DNA from 4 places in the Cerasibacillus sp. genome. Region 1 is predicted to be linked to each of the others. Evidence: predicted binding sites of a transcription regulator. Region 1 holds the regulator's gene; each other region holds the start of a gene.
What was found. The regulator Rex, encoded in region 1, represses fermentation and respiration genes when NADH is low (regulators of the CRP and FNR family bind a similar motif). The targets are predictions, from matches to a motif close to TTGTGAAATATTTCACAA.
Positions count from the first base shown of each region.

Region 1 (5,711 bases):
TATCCATGCTTTTCAAAATATCGGTATGATTGTTGGCGTGATGCCGATTACAGGAATTCCATTATTACTTCTTAGTTATGGCGGAAGCTCTATTATGGCGACAATGATTGGCTATGGTTTAGTTTACCGTGTAGCAGTCGAACTCTCGATTCAAAACGATTATTTATTCAAATAAAAAGTTGCCTTTTAGAGGCAACTTTTTTATTCGTAATGAATTAATTCTTCTTCTAGCATTTCCCATTCTTCCATAAGTTTATGGATCTTGTTCATGATAGATTCAGTCTCTTGCATGAGTTCATATGATTTTTCATGATTTTGATAGACATCGGGATTTGTCATTTTTTCTTCTAATGCTGAATGTTTTGATTCAAGTGCTTCAATCTGTTCTTCAATTTGTTTAATCTTTCGCTTTAGTTTGCGTCTTTCACTTTGCCTTTTCTTCTCCTCTTGGAAGTCTTGTTTTGTTTGAACAGTTGAAATCTCTTCTTTTTCTTGTTGATTGAGAGCTTGAAGTTCACGTTCTTCTATTTTTTTCTCAATATAATAATCATAGTCACCTAAATAGACTGTTGCTTTATCCTGAGCTAATTCTATTACTTGATCAGCAATTTTATTAATAAAATAACGGTCATGCGATACGAAGATGATTGTTCCTGGAAAGTTGATTAATGCTGATTCAAGCACTTCTTTACTATCGATGTCTAAATGGTTTGTCGGTTCATCTAATACGAGTAAATTCGCCTTTTTCATATGCAATTTAGCAAGTGCAAGACGTGCTTTTTCACCACCACTTAAAGATGAAACAAGTTTCAATACATCGTCACCGCTAAAAAGAAAATGCCCTAGAATTTGACGAATCTCCTTTTCATCGACGGTTGGATAATCATCCCATAATTCAAGAAGAACTGTTTTATTTGAGGATAATTGATTTAATTCTTGATCATAATAACCGATATCGACATTTGTACCATAATGAATGCTTCCCTTTATCGGTTGAAAACTCCCTACAATGGTTTTTAATAGTGTTGTTTTACCAACACCGTTTGGCCCGACAACCGCAATCCGTTCTCCACGGTTAACATGGAAACTTACATCCCTAAATAATGGTGTCTCAGTGTCGGTATATCGAAAAGATAAGTTATCGACTTTCAGGACATCATTTCCACTTTTTTTATCAATTTTAAAAGAAAAGTTTGCTGAAGCTTCGTCACCAAGTGGTCGTTCCATGATATCCATTTTTTCTAATTGTTTTCTACGACTTTGTGCTCGTTTTGTTGTTGAAGCACGAGCAATATTTCGTTGGATAAAATCTTCCATACGCTTAATCTCTGTTTGTTGCTTCTCATATTCCTTGAGTGCTATTTCATATTCTTTTGCTCGAAATTCAAGATACTTTGAATAACTACCGTGGTATTTTTTCATTCTTTGATGGGCGATTTCATATACGGTATTGACTGTTTTGTCTAAGAAATAACGGTCATGTGATACAATAACAAGCGCACCTGGGTACCCTATTAAATAACTTTCTAACCATGATAACGTTTCAATATCGAGATGGTTTGTTGGTTCATCCAAAATTAATAGATTCGGTTTTTTTAATAGTAACTTTCCAAGTGCTAATCGTGTTTTTTGTCCACCACTTAATTCATTGATTGGTGTATTATCATCATATTCAGCAAAGTTTAACCCCGTTAAAACAGAGCGTATTTCAGCCTCATACGTATAGCCGCCTGACGCTTCAAATTGCTGTTGTTTTTCATCATATGTTTTTAATAAACTTTGATAATCTGTTGGTGACATAGAGTCGATTTCAGTCATTCGCTGTTCTAATTGACGTAACTCGGTTTCTTTTTGTAATAAGGGTTCGAAGACAGCTAGCATTTCTTGCCAGATCGTTTGATTTGATACGAGGCCTGTATGTTGTGATAAATAGCCAATTGTAATATCTTTTCTTATATAGCGTTCCCCATGTTCATAAGCTGATAGCCCAGCAATGATTTTTAATAAAGTCGACTTGCCAGCCCCATTGCGTCCGACAATAGCGATTCGATCACGATCTTTTATTTCCAGTTTTATATTGTCAAATACTTTATCTGCCCCATAGTATTTAGATATATGACTTAATTGCATAATAATCATTTCAATTCTCCTCATTTCATAAGCTAGATAAGAATGACCTAGCTATTGTTAGTGTAGCTTATAAATCACTAGACAGGCAATCCTTTTGTGAATGTCCTCACTAAAAACTTGCTATTTGCCTATATAAATAGATATAGTATAAGTAATTGTGTCAAATCAATGACAGATAATATCTTATTATCTGAGGAGGTAGACATCATGTCCGAATTTACACATTTCAATGTGGATGGACGAGCACATATGGTTGATATTAGTCATAAACAAACGACAGAACGGACTGCAATAGCTAAATCAAGTGTGTTTGTAACAGAGGAAATATATGAAAAAATGACTTCACATACCATTAAAAAAGGTGATGTGTTATCAGTTGCCCAAGTAGCAGGAATTATGGCAGCCAAAAAAACATCTGAGTGGATTCCGATGTGTCATCCACTTAGCTTAAAAGCTGTAGATATTTCATTTGAATGGCATGTCTCAGAAACGACATATGAACTCGAAATTCATGCCATGGTTAAAACGGTTGGAAGTACAGGCGTAGAAATGGAAGCGTTGACTGCGGCTTCAGCAGCAGCATTAACTGTTTATGATATGGTAAAAGCAATAGATAAAGGAATTGTAATAGGGGAAACTTATTTATTAGAGAAAACAGGTGGTAAATCTGGGGATTATCGACGGAAAGAGAAATAAATGTTAACTCTTTTTACAAGGGGGAAATGACATGGAACAACATAAGATACCACAAGCAACGGCAAAACGATTACCGTTATATTATCGTTATTTAAATAACTTACAACACCAAGGTAAGACCCGCGTGTCATCACAAGAACTAAGTGACGCTGTTAAAGTTGATTCTGCTACAATCCGAAGAGATTTTTCTTACTTTGGCGCACTTGGTAAAAAAGGTTACGGATATAATGTAGAATACTTACTTCACTTTTTTAGAGAAACATTAGACCAAGATGAATTAACTGAAGTCGCTTTAATCGGTGTTGGGAATCTAGGAACCGCATTTCTAAAGTATAACTTCTTAAAAAATAATAATACTAAAATTGTTATGGCCTTTGACCGTGATCCGAATAAAGCGGGGACTAAAATTGGTGGAGTACCGGTTTATCATGTTAACGAACTCGAGGAAAGGCTAAGTGACATCCATGTCGCTATTTTAACGATTCCTGCAAGTGAAGCAGAAGCTATGACAGAACGCTTAGTGGGAAATGGTGTTGAAGGAATCCTAAACTTTACACCAGCACGAATTACTGTCCCGAACCATGTTCGTGTTCACCATATTGATTTAGCTGTCGAGCTACAAGCACTGGTTTACTTTTTAAAACATTATCCATTAGAAAGAGAAAATAAAAAGAAGTAGCATGTTATGCTACTCCTTTTTGTTTCTGTCTTTTCTTTGTACGTCCATACGTATCAATTTAATGGCCAGTCCAAAATCAAATGCTGCGATACCAGCTAAAAACATAGTTTTAAACGTCCAAATCGTGTCACCAGCTGTTTGAATCGCTAACCATAAAAACATGGCTCCTAAAATAAAGGACATGACAGCTTGAAATTTTAAAGAACGCATTGATGTTAGCCCCCAATGAATATAATTGTTTTAAGTTGTTCAAGTTGTTGTTGCATACGTTCAATGTCTTCAGGTGTCAGATTATACTGGGCTATAATCGTGATTGTGTTCATTGACATATGAACGATAATGGGCACGATGATACGTTTTGTCTTTACATATAAGTAGGCAAATACAAGTCCCATCGAGGAATAAATTAAAACATGTTCTGGTTCACCATGAATGATCCCAAAGATAAATGAACTTGCTAATGCAGCAATGATGAAATTGCTTTTCTTATACAATGTACCAAAAATGATTTTCCTGAAAACAATTTCTTCTAAGAAAGGTGCAACTAGAGCCGGAACAATCATAAAAAGAGGAAAACTCCGCGAAATATTCATAATCATACCTGTATTTTCTGACCCTATTTCTACACCTATGATCATCGTTTCAATATAGACAGCGATCATTTGTGCAAAGTAAGCCATAAACACCCCAAGAATGGACCAAAGGATAACCGTATTCCATGAAGCAGCTTCTGGATGTGGATCCATTTTCATATCTGGTTTGAGTAAAATAAGGACAACAATTGCCCCAATTATAAAACTGATAATTTGGTAATAAATGGCTATTGTTTGAACATCAAATTGGAAAAGTAAATATATCGCTGGTATACCAATAATTCCAGAAAATAATGTTAATATATATGTTGCAATAATCCACCAATAATGTTTTGCCAATGAAAAAACGTCCCCTTCATCAAAAGATATCATTACGATTCTTTTGTATTTTATCATATTTCAAGTGGGCTGAATAATAGTATGTGTCATAACCTCTTTTTTAAAAAAACAATGATAAATGAGCTTTCCTACTTAAGATTATCGTCATTTAGTTTATTTCACTTGCATTTTTTTTTGTTATTATTTATGATATTAATTGGTGTTAGCACTCGAAGATGGTGAGTGCTAAAAAATATAGGAAAAGGAATTAAGGAGGTTGTCTACATGATTAAACCACTAGGAGATCGAGTTGTTATTGAACTCGTAGAACAAGAGGAGAAAACAGCAAGCGGAATTGTTTTACCTGATTCTGCTCAAGAAAAGCCACAAGAAGGAAAAGTTGTTGCAGTTGGAACAGGTAAGAACAAGGCAGAAGAAGTGAAAGAAGGAGATCATATCATTTTCTCCAAATTTGCTGGTACAGAAGTGAAATATGAAGGCAAAGAATACTTAATTCTTCGTGAAAACGATATATTAGCTGTATTAGGTTAACTATACTTAATGATAAAAACAAGGCATTAGATTTTAAGGAGGGCATTTAAATGGCAAAGGAAATTAAATTCTCAGAAGATGCACGTCATTCTTTAATGCGTGGTGTCGATAAATTAGCAGATGCTGTGAAAGTGACACTTGGACCAAAAGGACGTAACGTTGTTTTAGATAAGAAATTTGGCTCACCATTAATTACAAATGATGGTGTAACAATTGCTAAAGAAATGGAATTTGAAGACCGTTTTGAAAATATGGGCGCACAGCTTGTATCAGAAGTAGCAGCAAAAACGAACGATGTTGCTGGTGACGGTACAACAACAGCTACAGTGCTTGCACAAGCTTTAATTCGTGAAGGTTTGAAAAACGTAACTGCAGGTGCAAATCCTGTTGGTGTACGTCGCGGAATTGAAAAAGCTGTCGCGGCTGCAGTAGAAGAGTTAAAAACAATTTCTAAACCAATCGAAGGTAAAGACTCAATTGCACAAGTTGCAACGGTTTCTTCTGACGATAAAGAAGTTGGAAACTTAATTGCAGAAGCTATGGAACGTGTCGGTAATGACGGTGTTATTACAATCGAAGAATCAAAAGGATTCACAACTGAATTAGAAGTTGTTGAAGGAATGCAGTTTGACCGTGGATATGCTTCTCCATACATGGTAACAGATCAAGATAAAATGGAAGCTGTTTTAGAAGATCCATATATCTTAATCACGGATAAGAAAATTAGCAATATCCAAGAAGTA
Region 1 is NZ_DATBTY010000058.1:5,783-11,493, forward strand. It holds gene VIG73_RS09415 (FtsW/RodA/SpoVE family cell cycle protein) at 1-175, shown strand, start outside; gene VIG73_RS09420 (ATP-binding cassette domain-containing protein) at 202-2,139, opposite strand; gene moaC (cyclic pyranopterin monophosphate synthase MoaC) at 2,338-2,826, shown strand; gene VIG73_RS09430 (redox-sensing transcriptional repressor Rex) at 2,858-3,505, shown strand; gene VIG73_RS09435 (YdiK family protein) at 3,515-3,715, opposite strand; gene VIG73_RS09440 (type II CAAX endopeptidase family protein) at 3,721-4,437, opposite strand; gene groES (co-chaperone GroES) at 4,702-4,968, shown strand; gene groL (chaperonin GroEL) at 5,019-5,711, shown strand, end outside.

Region 2 (5,711 bases), on a different contig from region 1:
GCCTTATCATAGCGATATTCCATTGATTATAACAGGGTCAAGTCGCCAGCCATTTGACTGGATTGCAGAAAACGGAGATGGTTGGATGTACTATCCAAGAAATATTCATCAACAATCACAGTCTGTACAAGCATGGCGTGAAGCAACATCTACATTTAAACCGTTTTTACAATCATTGTATATTGATTTGACAGAAGATCCTGATACGGAGCCAACTCCAATCCACCTCGGTTTCCGTCTTGGAAGAAAGCATCTTATTCATTTTTTAAAATCATTAGAACAAATTGGTGTTAACCATGTGATGCTTAACCTCAAATATAGTCAGCGCGACGCTGAAACAGTAATAGATGAATTGGCCAATGAGGTATTACCACATTTTCCATCCTTATCTTAGAAAAGACTGTGAACTGTGAAGAAAACATCTGCGGAAATACAATTCCTGTTTTTTATTTTAGGGAAAGACATATTGCATTGAGCACTGCTTAAAGTACTTATTAAGTAGGCTTTGCAATTCTGTACCCGCGGGAGTCCTGCCAACGGTACCTACTACGTTGTTTCTACAATTAAGTACCCGCGGGAACACCACCAACGGTACTTATAACGTTAATTATACATTTAAGTACCCGCGGGAACGACACCAACAGAATGTCAAACAGAAGATTGGATCTTTGAGACCCGCTAGAAAACCACCTTGTGACTTCTTGCAAAGATAAGCCGAAACGATATTAAGAATAAAATAAAACGCGATTTCCTTTAATATTGGAAATCGCGTTTTTATATAATCGCTTTTTTCTAAAGTTAGTTGAATTGGCTCTCCTTCTTATTCAATCACGATATCATTTAATTCCATTTTAGTAGAGTGAGCAATCGTATCGCCAACTGGGCATGTATTTTCAATAAATGTTACAAATTCTTCTACCTTTTCACGGGGTGCATCTGTTTTAATATGGATGTCATATTCGATTGATTGAAAGCCTGGGCGAACATCGTCAGCTTTATGTAGGAAGCCGTCTGTGTCTAACTCACCAGTTAATTCAACCCAAAAATCATCAAATTCGATTTCAAATTTCTTAGCAAACATTCTTGCTACAATTGATTGACAAGCTCCAAATGCACATAACATAAGCTCGACTGGATTCATCCCCGTATCAGTTCCACCGAGTTCTTTTGGTTCATCAATTGTAACTTCAAAATGTCTTGATTTTACTTTTACTTGTACACCTTCTTGTAAATGAGCTTTTGCATGAAATAATGATTTAGCCATATGTCTTGCCCCTCTCTTTTGTTAAAGATTTCCTTTACATCTTCAGTATACAAGAATAATGACTTGGTGAATTTGAACATTTTGTGAATCTCTTCACAAAATGTTCATTAATTAACTTAACCTTAGTCATATCAAGGCATTGGGGGGTTTTTTATATAAAAAAACACAAATCATATGTTAGGGTATGTTATATTCCTGTGATATTATGTGATGTGACGTTGCGAGTGGAATTTGGCAGCTGTTCATGAATCTGTCAATAAATAGTCAACGCTCTGTAACACTTTGTGAACGAATTAACAAATTCATCCCTTATACTATAAGTAAGTTAGTTTTCACTATGTACGTATTGTTAACTATGGTTCACACGTTACAGAAATTACATCATAAAGGAGAGAATGACAATATGGATCCACTCTGGTTAGCTAGGCTTCAATTTGCTTCTACAACCATTTTTCACTATTTCTTTGTTCCAATGTCAATTGGTCTTGCGTTAATCATTGCTATCATGCAAACGATGTATGTCGTTAAAGATGACGAGAAATACAAACGTATGACTAAATTTTGGGGAACGTTGTTTTTAATTAACTTTGCTGTCGGTGTTGTTACTGGTATTTTACAAGAATTCCAATTTGGTATGAACTGGTCAACATACTCACGATTCGTTGGTGATGTATTTGGTCCATCATTAGCAATCGAAGGTTTATTAGCTTTCTTTATGGAATCAACCTTTATCGGTTTATGGGTATTCGGCTGGGACCGCCTGTCTAAACGCGTACACTTACTTTCCGTATGGCTTGTATCCATTGGAACGATCTTATCCGCTTTTTGGATTTTAACAGCTAATTCATTTATGCAATCGCCTGTTGGATATGAATTTGCTGATGGACGTGCACAAATGGTTAGTTTCAAGGAAATTGTGACAAACCCACATTTATGGGTACAATTCCCACACGTTCTCATCTCTGCCTTTGCAACAGGTGCCTTTCTTATTGCAGGTATTAGTGCATGGAAAATTACAAAAAAACACGATGTCGATCTGTTTAAAAAATCATTTAAAATCTCGATTATCGTAGCCGCTATTTCATCATTATTCATTATCGTAACAGGTCATAACCAAGCACAGCATTTAGTCCAATCACAACCGATGAAGCTGGCTGCAGCAGAAGCACTGTGGGAAAACAGTGGTGACCCTGCTCCATTTACAGTGGTTGCAAGTATTGATAGTGAAAATCAAAAAAATAACTGGCAACTCGACATTCCATATGTCCTTAGTATCTTGTCATACAATAAGTTTAGTGGGTCTGTTCAAGGGATAAATGAATTACAAAAAGAATATGAAGAAAAATATGGCCCTGGAAATTATGTTCCACCAGTTAAAACAGTATTCTGGAGTTTCCGTGCCATGGCACTTTCGGGAACATTGATGTTAATCTTAGCTATTTATGGTTGGTTCGCAACAAGAAAAGACCAACTTGAAAAACATACCCGCTTCTTAAAATTAATGGTCTGGTCGATTGCACTACCGTTTATTGCTAATACAGTCGGTTGGTTAATGACTGAACTTGGTCGTCAACCATGGGTTGTCTTTGGCATTATGAAAACAGAAGATGCTGTCTCACCAACTGTGACAGCAAATGAAGTGCTCTTCTCACTCATTTCATTTAATACAATTTACGCTATTTTAGGAGCAGTATTAGTTTACCTCTTCGTTCAGCATATTAAAAAGAATGGTGAAGATAATAAGCAAGCACCAATCACAACTGATCCATTTAGTAAGGAGGGAACCGAAGTTGTCTCTTAATGAAATTTGGTTCATATTAATCGCAGTTTTATTTACTGGTTTCTTTATCTTGGAAGGGTTTGATTTTGGTGTTGGCACTGTCGCTCGATTTTTAGGTAAAAATGATATAGAAAAACGGGTGTATATTAATACAATTGGACCTTTTTGGGATGCGAATGAGGTTTGGCTTATCACTGCCGGTGGAGCTATGTTTGCCGCTTTTCCACATTGGTACGCAACGATGTTTAGTGGGTTTTATATCCCACTTGTACTCATGCTACTTGCCCTAATTATACGTGGTGTAGCCTTTGAATTTAGAAGTAAAGTAGCAAATCCTAAATGGCGGAACACTTGGGATTGGGGAATCTTTATCGGTAGCTTTTTACCTCCTATCTTATGGGGAGTCGTCCTCGCAAACTTTATGACGGGGATGCCAATTGATGCAGATAAGGAAATGGTCGGTGGCTTCTTACAATTCTTACATCCATTTGCCTTACTCGGCGGTGTGATGTTCTTACTCGTCACAACCCAACACGGGCTACAATTCATTACTTTAAAAACAGAAGGTAAATTACAAGAACGTGCACGTAAAGTAGCAAATATATTAGCGCCATTTACATTAATCGCCGTATTACTCTTCGCTGTTATTGGGTATATTAAAACTGATATTTTCACATACCATGGGAATTTCTGGGTGATTCTACCAATCTTAACATGGGTCGTCCTCCTCTATGGTACAATGCTTAACCGTAAGAAAAAAGATGGACTTGCTTTTACAATGACAAGTCTAACCATTCTATTTTTAAGTGCTAGTATTTTTATCGGGATGTTCCCGCGCGTGATGATCAGTTCGATTAATGACATGTATAGCTTAACTGTCCAAACAGCATCTTCAGGCAGTTATACTTTAAAAACAATGCTGATTGCCACGATTATCTTTTTACCATTTGTATTAGCTTATCAAACATGGAGTTACTTCGTCTTCCGTAAACGAGTAACGAAAAAGGATGTCACTTATTAATGAAACGGCAAAAAGGTCTTCCAAATTATCCTGGTAGTAAAATTGTATATATCTTATTAGGAAGCCTATCCATACTTGAAGCAATAGGGACCATTGCCCAAGCCATCTTTTTGGCTCGGGCAATCACCTATTTATTTAAAGGTCAGGCATTAACTGATGTTATGACTGATTTCTTATTCTTTTTTATTGCCTTCATACTAAAACATAGTATTTCTCTCTTACAACAATATGTAGCGGAAAAGTTTGCCGAACGAATCGGTAAAAACTTACGAGCTGAGCTCATTCAGACATATGTCAAAAATGGCCGCGGTTTCGTTCAACGATTAGGCACAGGGCGGTTAGTGACACTAGCTATTGAAGGAATTGACAACCTGAAAAACTATTTAACCTTAGCTATTCCGCGCATCATTCGTACAATGATTATCCCTGCCCTTATTGTTATATATATTTTTACACTTGATAAAAAATCGGCCGTCATTCTAATTGTAACGGTACCGATTGTTATCGTATTCATGATTTTACTCGGCATTGCCGCTCAAAAGATGGCCGATAGTCAGTATGCGACATATCGTGTTTTATCTAATCACTTTATTGATTCATTAAAAGGATTAGAAACATTAAAATACCTTGGTCAAAGCTTAAAACATGAAGCTAAAGTCGGACGTGTCAGTGAACAATATCGTAAAGCAACAATGCGTACCTTACGCGTCGCATTTTTATCATCATTTGCACTTGATTTTTTCACAAGTTTATCGATTGCTTTCGTTGCTGTCAGTCTCGGCTTTCGATTAATTGATGGTACGACAGATTTATTACCAGCCCTAACGATACTTGTCTTAGCACCAGAGTATTTTTTACCCATTCGTCAAGTCGGTAAAGATTATCATGCAACATTAGATGGGCAAGTAGCGATGGATGAAATTGATACAATTTTAGCTCAACCTATAGAAAAAGAACGCGTAACAAAACCAATTAAGTGGAACTCATCAAGTACACTTGAACTTAAACAAGTACGTGTTGAAAAGGATGAACACGTTTTATTAGATAACATCAGTTTCTCCTGTTCTCATCATGGGATGGTAGGCATTGTCGGTGCTAGTGGTGCTGGAAAATCAACACTCATTCATGTTCTCGCTGGCTTTATTAAACCGACAAATGGCACGATGACGGTCAACGATGAATTAGTAAATTCATTTAATCGTGACGATTGGTTAAATTATATCGCTTATATTCCACAACACCCGTATATTTTTCCGATGTCATTAGCTGATAATATTCGCTTTTATGATCCAGAGGCGACGGATGAACAAGTAGCTAAAGTGATTGAGAAAATTGGGCTATCATCTTTTGTTCAAGATCTTCCTAACGGCATTCACGAAAAAATTGGTGAAGGAGCTCGTGAATTAAGTGGCGGTCAAGAACAACGAATTGCTATGGCGCGCGCACTACTAAGCAAAAAGCCCATTTTGTTATTAGATGAACCAACAGCACATTTAGATATTGAGACTGAGTATGAAATCAAACAATTAATGCTAGATATATTTAAAGATAAGCTCGTTTTCTTAGCGACACATCGCTATCATTGGATGAAAGATATGGATCACCTCCTCGTGATTGATGATGGTCGCTTAATTGAACATGGAACA
Region 2 is NZ_DATBTY010000018.1:7,499-13,209, forward strand. It holds gene VIG73_RS02895 (LLM class oxidoreductase) at 1-394, shown strand, start outside; gene VIG73_RS02900 (OsmC family protein) at 821-1,264, opposite strand; gene VIG73_RS02905 (cytochrome ubiquinol oxidase subunit I) at 1,668-3,065, shown strand; gene cydB (cytochrome d ubiquinol oxidase subunit II) at 3,070-4,065, shown strand; gene cydD (thiol reductant ABC exporter subunit CydD) at 4,065-5,711, shown strand, end outside.
Region 2: the regulator Rex is predicted to act here: its motif matches at 1,547-1,564, upstream of VIG73_RS02905 (cytochrome ubiquinol oxidase subunit I).

Region 3 (5,711 bases), on a different contig from region 1:
ACTCCCCCTAATCCTACTAAAAGAATACGTATGCCATAATGAAGTTTTTTATTTAAATAGCCCGTCATTCCGCTTGCAATAGTGATGACACCAATGATGCTAAAAATAAAGCCAAATCCAATTTCAACAACTGTCCCTTCCATTAATAAAGCTGGATTCAATACAAATGCAAATGGAATTATAAATGATGTTAAACCGAGACGAACAGCTTCAACACCAACTTTAGTCGGATTAGCTCCTGCAATACCCGCCGCTGCAAATGATGCGACAGCAACTGGTGGGGTAATCGCTGATAAAACAGAAAAATAAACGATGAATAAATGACTTGCCATTTCACTAACGCCAAGATTAATTAACGTTGGCGCTGCAACCATCGCTGTTAAAACATATGTCGCCGCTACTGGCATACCCATTCCTAAAATAATACTAATGACCATAATGAAGATAAGTGTTAAACCAAAATGACCTGCTGTAAACCCAAGAATCAAACTGTTTAATTTTCCACCTAAACCGGTTGTCATTATTCCAGCAATAACAAGCCCTGCTACAGCACAAGCCGTACTAATCGGAATCATCGCTTTGACACCTACATCAATCGCTTTTCGTAACATACTTAAATGTTGTTTCCAACCTGTCCTTAATAAATGAATGACGATAATCGTTATGATGCCAAATAATCCTGCTCGTGAAGGGCTTGCTCCACTTAATAAAGTAACGGTTAATACAAGAACTGGAATCATATGAAACCACCCTTGCTTTATGACTGTTTTTAATGGTAGATGATTTTTTTCGTCCATTCGTGGCAAATTGAGACGCCGTGCTTCAAAATGGACGACAGCCAATAAAGCAACATAAAATAAAAGAGCTGGTAAAGTTGCTGCAATAATAATTGATGTGTACGGAATACTCGTCACAGCTGCCATTAGAAACGCACTTGACCCCATAATCGGTGGTAACAGACTTCCACCAGTAGATGCAATCGCTTCAATTGCCGCAGCAAAACGTGGAGAATAGCCTAGTTTTTTCGACATTGGAATCGTAAATGAGCCTGTTGTGACAACATTTGCTGTCGGACTACCAGAAATCATCCCAGAAAAAGCACTTGCTAACACAGCGATTTTCAAAGCGCCCCCGCGAGAACGGCCTGCCACCGCAACAGATAATCTAAAGAAAAACTCACTTGCACCAGATGTTTGTAATAAAGCTCCAAACAAGACGAACATAAACACAAATGAAGCTGCAACAGCGATTGGTGATCCCCATAAACCGTTATAACTAAACGCTAATTGTTCCAGTAGCTCAGTCAATGACATTCCACGATGATACCAAATCCCACTTAAGTAATGACCAAATAGTGCATAAGCTAAGAACAACAATGCGATGATAATAATCGGCATTCCTATTGTCCGTCTAGCCGCTTCCATACTTAGTACGACAAGAATAAGTCCAAAGAATATATCCCAATTTGATAACGGATCAATTCCTACAATGCGTGTCGCAAACCGTTCCGCATGAATAGAAAAGTAAATCCCACTACTTGTTGCAAGTATAAGAAATAGACCGTCGATTAATGGGATTGATCTATACAAGCAAAACGTTAAAACAAGAATAAAGACTAGATGAATGGACATCTGGTACATAGGATCTATTGTCGAAAAAGCAACAGACCATATTTGATACATGATAAAGAAAAGACTTATTATAATCATACATCTCGACAAAAAACGACCATATTTTTCTTGTTTTAAATTGTCCCCTTGTAACAAATGCCTTTCCATTCGTTTCATGTTAATCCCCTTTGAATGACCATTTCAAATTTATTGTAATAATCCCTTTTCCTTAAAAAACTTCTCTGCTCCCGGATGAATTGGCACGCCACCGACTTCTATAATTGTCTCATCATTTATCTTTTGAAATCCTTTATGCACATCATTTAAATAATCTAATTGATTATAAATGGCTTGTGTCATGTGATAAACAGTCTCTTCATCCTGTTCAGCATGTGTTATTAAAATAGTCGGACTATTAATCGTTTCATAAGGTTCTTTTTGAAAATCATAACTGTTTTCAGGTATCGTATAACGAGTGACACCAAATGTTTCAATTAATTTATCAATCGCTTGATCACCAAGAGAAATAAACTTTAAATCAATGGCTGTTGAAGCTTCCATAATATCTCCTGCAGGAAGAGGAGCTAATTTTCCAAGCGCATCAATACGTCCATCTCGTATCAATTCAAATGTTTTATTACCAGATAAAAAATGCACCTGCCCCCCGTTTGCTTTCATGTCTTTATAAGTCATATTATAAGAATTAAAGCTAGCAGCAGAAACGATATCACCTAAAGCATTTTTTTCACCTGCTGAATAACGTAATGGCAATTGTTCTTGAACAATGTCCTCAATAGAATCAAACGGTGCATCAACTGGTGCGACAAGCTGAAACACATTCTCAGGCATGATTGCAGCCACAGCACGTATATGTTCATATTTCTTGTCAAATGGTTCTTTTCCTTCATAAGCAAATCGAGCTGTTAATGATTCAGCTATTGCGAAATCTGTTTCTTTCTGATCAACTAAAACAGGGTTACCCGCCACAGTGCCTGGAACTGCACTAATTAATGTTCCTGAAAATTCCTTACGTACTGCTTCTGATATACCTTCAGTAAATAAAGACCAGACTCCACCAACACTCCCACCATGGACCGTTAAGTTTCCATCTAATGGTTGAACACGACGAGTTTCCGTTTGCTCACTTTGACAACCGCTTAAAAAAATGATTGATAACGTCATAAATATGAATAGTAAATACCTTCTTTTCATTAAAATCTCTCCCCTAAATATACGAACCGCGAAATGATTGCTCACTAATTCACATGTTTTGCATGATAAAATATTTTCCATTGCCGAACTTACATATTAACAACTAAACTAATATCTAACGCGGATACAGAATGTGTTAAATATCCTAACGAAATAACATTTACACCTGTATGAGCATATGTTGGTAGTGTTTCTAACGTAATGCCCCCAGATGCTTCTGTTACGATATGTCCTGGTACATAAGTTGAAAATTCTCTTACCTGTTGCGGTGTACAGTTATCAAACATGATGACATCCACACCGGCGTTAACAGCTTCTAATACGTCTTCTTTCGTTTCTGTTTCAACTTCGATCTTAACCATATGCCCTAACTGCTGCTTCACGCGTTTAACCGCCTGTGTAATGGAACCGCAAAACGCAATATGATTATCTTTAATCATCACTGCATCATACAAACCGAAACGATGATTTTTACCTCCACCGACAGTAACGGCATACTTTTCAAACATTCTTAAACCAGGTGTTGTTTTTCTCGTATCGCAAATTTGTATAGAAGAATCGCTCAATGCAGAAATACTTTTTTTAGTTAATGTAGCAATACCACTCATCCGCTGTATAAGATTTAAAATAACGCGCTCTCCAGTTAATATGCTCGATACGGGACCATTCACTTTCGCCAATACATCGCCTTTCTTTACTACATCTCCATCACGAACTTGATACTGTATATTAATTTTTGAATCGAGCAAATGATACGTTTCTTTAATAATAGCGAGTCCCGCAACGACACCAGACTCCTTCGCTAAAAACAGTCCTTCACCTTGATGATTAGGAGAAAAAATCGTTTGACTCGTCATATCTTTCTCACCAATATCTTCTAATAAAAATGTTTGTAATTTTTGATGTAATTTTAATTGATTCATCTTAATCTCCTTATTGATCATATGACATACTTATTTTAGTTCGTTCGTTTGTGAAATACTGAACATTAATTCGAATAATATAATTTTACAACTGTCTTGACACCTATATTGACATAAGGAAATAGAAAAAACAAGCTAAATGCAAAAATGTTATAATGCATGGTAAAGATGAAGTTTTATACGTCGTGAAGAATTCTGCACACTACACATAAATACAAAATTAGTGCTACTTATAAGGAGTACAATGATACATTCCACACAGATGCGAGCTATTTGGGGCTACCATGAGGAGTAGAGCCATTCAATCCTCACAGATACGATTTATTTGGGAATACCATGAGGAGTAAAGCGCTCTACACTACTCATAAATAAAAAATAAAGCTAGAAGAAAGGAATAATACGAGTTCAATCTTAACAAAAATATACGAATGATAAAGGAGAATATATGAAGTGAATCAGATTAGGAAAATGTCTTCTAAAGAGAGGCAACATATGATAATCAATGCACTAAAGGAGACAACTATACCAATAGCGGGTCGACAGTTTGCCGAACAAGCAAATGTTAGTCGCCAAGTCATCGTTCAAGATGTCTCTTTACTAAAAGCAAAAGGTGAACCGATTATTGCAACTAGTCAAGGGTACATCTATCAACGTAGCTCAAAATTTAAACATGTCATTGCTGTAAAACATAGTCCAGAAAAAGTCCAGGAAGAATTAAATATCATCGTCGATCATGGTGTCACGGTTAGAGATGTCATTATTGAACACGCTGTTTACGGTGATTTAACAGCTTCGATTATGGTAAGTAATCGTAAAGAAGTGAAACAGTTTATTAAGAAAATAAAAGAAAATCAAGCGGCTTATTTAGCAACTCTTACAAATGGTATTCATTTACATACGTTGGAAGCTGACTCAATGGACAAAATCAAAGATGCTTGTCAAGCGTTGCAAGAAGCAAATATACTACTCGATTAAGATTTGACAATTGATGGGTACTGATTATAACCAAGAGTAAATACAAGTGTTCGCTTTAAATGTGAGGGGGTGGAAATATAACACACTCAACACAAGATCGTATTACAACACATTGAACGCCTCAATGTTATCTATTATCACGTAAGCACTATAGATGACATTACATTGGAAATCTCATGACGATCAATTCGGGCGAAAGTGTGTCGTTTTTTAACATTGACTACTTCTAAACTAATTAATCGAAAGGATAAACGTCAAATAACCAACACATTAGCACTCACGCCAAGCTAAAATAAGATTGCCCTACGAGTCGACATTAGACTGTAGGGCAATCTTTAAGTACCAATAAAGTCTCAAGCTGATTTCTGTTTCTATTTTCTTGTTGTAAACATATGAATCGCTTCATTCACAAATGCTGCCGCTAGCTTTGCTGTGCGATTATCAATATCATACGCTGGGTTCACTTCGCAAATATCGAATGATGTTGTTTTATCACTCGCTAAGACAGTACGAATGATTTCCCTAACTTTAAAGGGATCTAAACCAAACGCATTTGTTGCACTTACACCCGGTGCATAAGATACATTTAATACATCCATACATAAAGTTAAATAAACAGCATCATGACGATCAATAAACTGTTTAAGTTTAGTCGTTAAGTCTTCTATCGCTGTATGGTTCAGATGTTCCTCAAGGACATAGTGAACATTTTTTACTTTTGCTTCTTCAAATAAAGATACCGTGTTACCAAACTGCTGAATCCCCATGACAAAATAAGAGGCGTTTGGATCGTCATCCAGGATTTGTTTAAACATCGTTCCCGAGGTTGGTTCTATATCGTAAGGTCGCATATCAAAGTGAGCATCAATATTAATGATTCCAAGCTTCTTCTCAGAACCGATTGCTTCTCTTACTCCTAAATAATGTCCATATGTTGTTTCATGCCCTCCACCTAGAACAATTAATTTATGATTATTATTAAGCACCTGTG
Region 3 is NZ_DATBTY010000006.1:74,607-80,317, reverse strand. It holds gene VIG73_RS01620 (TRAP transporter fused permease subunit) at 1-1,787, opposite strand, end outside; gene VIG73_RS01615 (TAXI family TRAP transporter solute-binding subunit) at 1,818-2,822, opposite strand; gene nadC (carboxylating nicotinate-nucleotide diphosphorylase) at 2,912-3,745, opposite strand; gene VIG73_RS01605 (transcription repressor NadR) at 4,196-4,720, shown strand; gene hutG (formimidoylglutamase) at 5,092-5,711, opposite strand, start outside.
Region 3: the regulator Rex is predicted to act here: its motif matches at 3,794-3,811, upstream of nadC (carboxylating nicotinate-nucleotide diphosphorylase).

Region 4 (5,711 bases), on a different contig from region 1:
AATTACTTGATGAGATCGTAACAAAAATTTGGGAAATTGAAGATGGACAAATCACGGAATACACGGGAAATTATTCGGACTATGTGAAGCAAAAACAATTGGAAAGACAGCAACACCAAGAAGAATATGAAAAATTTAAGAAAGAAAAAAAGCGTTTGTTAAAAGCTGCGGAAGAAAAAATGAAAAAGGCAGAGAGAGTTACCCAACCGAATAAAAAGCTTTCTAAAAGAGACGTAAAAGCCACAGCTAATCGAATGTATATGACAAAATCAAAAGACACAAGCCAAAAGTCTATACAAAGGGCGGCGAAAGCGATAGAAAAACGAGTCGAGCTATTGCCGGAAGTAAAAGCTCCACGAGATACAAAAACCCTTTATTTTCATCAGCCGGAAGCATTAAAGATGTATAATAATTTTCCGGTAATGGCGGATGAGCTAACATTAAAAGTTGCAAATAAAGTGCTTCTTAAAGATGTCAGTTTTCAATTTCCTTTAGGGAAAACGATTGCCATTACGGGGAAAAATGGATCGGGCAAGACATCATTACTAAACCACATATTAGATGACGGAGAAGGCATCATTCTTTCACCAAAAGTCGTCTTCGGTGTCTATCAACAAATGGCGTATCGATTTAAACAATCTGAAACGGTGCTAGAGTATATAAAAAATCGCAGCGATTATGAAGAAAGTAGAATTCGTGCTGTACTTCATGCAATGAATTTTACTGGGAATGATTTACGAAAAGATGTGCGTCATTTAAGTGGTGGAGAGGCAATCCGGTTAGTTTTGTGTCAACGGTTCTTGGGAACGTACAATGTCCTCGTCTTAGATGAACCAACCAACTTTTTAGATATAGACAGCATTGAAGCATTAGAAAATTTTCTCGCTTCCTATGAAGGGACAGTAATTTTGGTATCTCACGACCAGTGGTTTGTTGATCGTGTGGCTGATGTTGTGTATAAGATAGAGAAAGAACAACTTATTTTAGAAAAATGATTTATCGTAAACTCCGGAACAAGGATTTGGGTTCTTCCGGAGTTTTATTTTGATAGGGCGACTGAGAGATTAGACATTAATAAAGAGCTTCCTCATGCAAGTGATGAAAATCTATGATTATATGCCCATTAGCATCATCATAAATCATCTTTCGCCGTCTTAAATTTGAAAGTGTTCGACTAACTGTTTCACGACTTGACCCAATCATATTAGCTAATTCTTGATTCGTAAATGGTGTTGTGAGTAGTACATTTCCATTTTCTAATTTGTCACCATGGGATTGTGTGAGACGAAGTAAAAGTTTAATAATTTGTTCTCTTGTATCATTCATGATTTTTTCGCCAAGTCTTACTTGTAAATCAGCAATCAAACGGCTTTGCATCTGTAGGAGCTTCATACAAATTTCTGGGTGTTCAATTAACACGTTTTGGAAGTCTTTAATAGGTATATATAACAGCATAGCTTCTTCATAAACGACAGCATGAGCGGGATAATTTCCTTTCTCTAGAAAACCTTGATGTGGGAACATATCACCAGCTGTAAGCACATTGATAATTTGTTCTTTTCCATTGAGATCTGTTTTGTATATTTTAATTTTTCCCCAATTAATAAAGTATACATTTGTCATTGGTTCGTCTTGAAAAAATACATGTGTTCCCTTAGGTTGTGTGCGAAGCTTTGTCAAGGGGATAATAGGTTTTAATCCGGTATCGGAAACATCGTGAAAGATTTCAAATTTACGTAAAAGTTTTTCAACCATAGATTTGTTCATATGAAAAATTCCTTTCCAGAATCAAAAATAAAGGTTTAATGAAATGTCTTTATTTATATCATACCACGTTATATAAAAAGGATAAAAAGCAAGTGACAAAAATCACTGCGAAATAAAAATGGCTTGTTTACAATTAATACATGTCAAAAAAATCGGAGGGTATGACGTGTATAATCGAGATTATCATCAGAATCCGTTTATAGTTATCTGGGAACTTACAAGAGCATGCCAGCTGAAATGTCTTCATTGTCGTGCAGAGGCACAATATCATCGGCATCCACTTGAATTAACATTTGAAGAGGGTAAAAAATTGATTGATAATATTTATGATATGGCCAATCCCATGCTTGTATTCACAGGGGGAGATCCATTAGAGCGTCCTGACGTATTTGATATTGCCGAATATGCCATTAAAAAAGGTGTCCGTGTATCGATGACTCCTTCAGCAACACCCAATGTGACAAAAGAAGCAATAGAACGAGCGAAGAAAATTGGACTGGCTCGCTGGGCATTTAGTATTGATGGTCATTGTGCAGAAATTCACGACCATTTTCGAGGTACAATGGAATCATTTGATTTGACGATGAAGGCGATTGATTATTTACATGAACTTGAATTACCGCTTCAAATTAATACCGTGATTTCTAAATATAATTACAAATATTTAGATGAAATGGCGGAAATGGTAGAGAATTTAGGTTGTGTCCTATGGAGTGTATTCTTTCTCGTTCCAACAGGTAGAGGTAAAATGGATGATATGATTTCGCCTGTAGAGCATGAGCGAGTGTTACGATGGCTCTATCAATTATCAAAACGTGTTCCATTTGATATTAAAACAACTGCGGCCCAACATTATCGCCGCGTCGTGATACAAAGTAAAATGAGAGAAGATAAAGCAAAAAGTGATAAGAACCATATTTTTTATGAGGATGCTTTAATGCACGGAAAGACTGGTCAGATCGACGGGTTAGGGCGAGCACCTAAAGGAGTTAATGACGGAAATGGATTTGTATTTATTTCTCACACTGGCGATGTCTATCCGAGTGGTTTACTACCGATTAAGGCAGGAAATGTTCGCCACACACCCTTAGCAGAAATATACCGTGAATCAGAAGTATTTAAGAAATTACGAAATCCTGATAAATATAAAGGGAAATGTGGAATTTGTGAATTCCGCCATGTATGTGGTGGATCACGCTCAAGAGCATATAATGTAACAGGAGATTATATGGAAAGCGAACCATACTGTGTGTATATACCAAGAGCCATGCGCGAAAAGAAAAAGGCAGTGAAACAATAAATTAATGTGAAAACAAGTGAAGAGACGTGGTCTACTCACTTGTTTTATTTTTTAATCAGTTAGGTGAAAAGAGTATAAGGCTATGTTACATAATTCGTTTTATCTCTAAGTATGTGTAGAGTAGAAGGTTCTACTCCTCACTTATCTGCTATTTTTTGAAAGTCGTGCAGAGTGGAAGCGTCTATTCTTTACTTAATTCGCTCTTTCATCTTTAAAGGACAACCAGGTGTTGATAATGTCATCGTGACGCTCGTATGATTGTCTTCAACTTGAACATCATAGATTAATCCCCAATTCTGGATCAATGACTTCAAATAAGGCAGCTATAGCTTTTGATAGTAAAGACATCGCAAGAGCTCCATTAGCTCTGAAGTGATGTAAATCACATACAATATGTTCAAAGTGAATTGAATCATAGAATAAATGTGAGATGGCTCACTACAATGAAATTGCCCTCCCTTTATAATGAATTTAATAAAGTTAAGGAGGCTATGAACATGCGGGAAATCGAATTCGCAGTTAAAATCAATGCACCAGAAATAGAGCCCAGATTCCGTCACGCACATATTCTTGAACAGTTTGACCAGCTACCTTCAGGTCAATATATGGAATTAAAAAATGATCATGATCCAAAACCGCTTCACTACCAATTTATGATGGAAAGAAAAAATCAATTTACATGGGAGTATTTAGAAGATGGTCCAACGCAATGGCGAGTTGCCATTGGAAAAAAATAAATAACATAAAAAAGCGGATCATGAGCATTCATATGCATATGCAAATACCCCTTTTAGGCATTGCAGGGATGTTGATCTATCCATATTTAAAGGAAACATTTTCGCAGTTCTTTGAAAAATGGAATTATAACGGCATTCAAGGTATTTTACTATTTATGATTATCGTTATTTATTGGTTGTTTCCAAGAACAATGGATGAAGCTCTAGGTGTGTCTCATATTGAAATGTTTAAGTTTATTAGTTGGCCATTCTTAGCAGGAGTTCCATTAAGAGATAGTTGGGGGAAATTAAGCCAATTGGCTAAAGACATTTTTTTGTAGTCATTGGCACCATCTATACGGGAATGGGATTTCTCTATATATTTGCAGAGGATCAACTATGTAATAATTATTTAATTGTTGAGCAGCGGGCATTAGGTTGGGGTTTTTATTCATTGCTTTAAGTATCTTTCTTTACTTTGCTCAAGATAAATTAATTGATCATTCGAAGTATGAGTGATGAATATGATGATAAGAAGAAAAACAGTGGATTCTATCAAGTGCTTTGATATCCACTGTTCTTTTATCAGTTCCCGACAGAAGACTCCTACTTCAAGTGACTCGTAAGAGCACTAAGTGGTGGGTAGGTCAGTCATCGACTTGTAATAATTGTCGTAGTTCATTTGTTGCTTCTGGAGTCGATAAGAAGAGATCTGCCTCTTCAGAGTCGGTTTGAACGATAAACATAAACATACTTTTCTTATCTTGGTCACCTAACCAAAAATAAATGGCATGAGTCGGAAGGTCATCCTCATATTTTATGTATACATTATAATCAGGATCAGTTATCTTCCAATCATAGTCATCAGCTAATTTTTTTGCTGTAGTGATCGCTTTTTTAAATATTTGAATGGATTGTTTGTCAGTAAATGTGTAGAGGTAGTCATCTGTAAATTGTTCAGTATCTGTATATTTGGTTATGTTTACTTTAACGATCTCATCATCTAAGAGCGCCATCGTTTCTGATGTTGTTTCATCACAACCAATTAATAATGCCGAACAAAAGATAATGAACATAAATCCCCTTTTCATTCATTTTCACTCCTTTCTAATATATTACTTAACTCGAATTAAATACGCAATCATTTTTTTAAATTTTAATTATATTTGAACAACAAAAAAACCCCTGATATGATATCAGGGGCAAATAAAATATATGTTAAAAGAAATAGGGTCAATAAGAAAAAGATACTGTTTAATGAATTATTTGAAACATATTACAAGCGTTTGAATAAAATATTATTTTCCAAATGAATATGTTGGAATGTCATATCTTCAAGTTCGGCTAAACGAGCATAAGTCATACGATAAGAACCACATGCCTCCATAGGCGGTTCGAATCCATTTGTTATATCACGCATTTTCTTTAAAAAATCTCCTGTCACATCATGCTCGCCTTCCAGTTCTCCATTAGCGTCTCTAATTTGTTGGAGCAATTGTTCACTTGGTTCTTCTTCATATTTTTTAATTAACGGAAAGACTTCATTTTCTTCTTTTATTGAATGTTCTTCCATTTCAACTTTGAACTCATTATACACACGATGCAATTCTCGTAAATGAGGGTTGTTTGTGCCGTGAACTCGGAAAATCTTTGTAACAAATTCACCTAATGCCGGTAGCTCTTGCTTTAAATAGGCATGATGTGTATCGATAATATGATTGACAAGTTTTGATAATGGTACTTGCTCCCAATCAATAATGTCATGATCCTGTTTATTCCATTCTGTAAAAGCATGATTTAACTCAGATAAAATCGCTTCCTCATCAAGGTGACGTTCGTTAAATGTTTCTTTAAGCGGCTTACCACCACCACAGCAAAAATCAATACGATGTTTTTTAAACAAATCACTGGCCTGTGGAAATGTCTTC
Region 4 is NZ_DATBTY010000067.1:51,323-57,033, reverse strand. It holds gene VIG73_RS11485 (Msr family ABC-F type ribosomal protection protein) at 1-995, shown strand, start outside; gene VIG73_RS11480 (Crp/Fnr family transcriptional regulator) at 1,072-1,767, opposite strand; gene VIG73_RS11475 (TIGR04053 family radical SAM/SPASM domain-containing protein) at 1,886-3,067, shown strand; gene VIG73_RS11470 (iron-sulfur cluster assembly protein) at 3,256-3,372, opposite strand; gene VIG73_RS11465 (DUF2249 domain-containing protein) at 3,565-3,804, shown strand; gene VIG73_RS11460 (hypothetical protein) at 3,837-4,124, shown strand; gene VIG73_RS11455 (hypothetical protein) at 4,431-4,874, opposite strand; gene ric (iron-sulfur cluster repair di-iron protein) at 5,060-5,711, opposite strand, start outside.
Region 4: the regulator Rex is predicted to act here: its motif matches at 3,491-3,508, upstream of VIG73_RS11465 (DUF2249 domain-containing protein).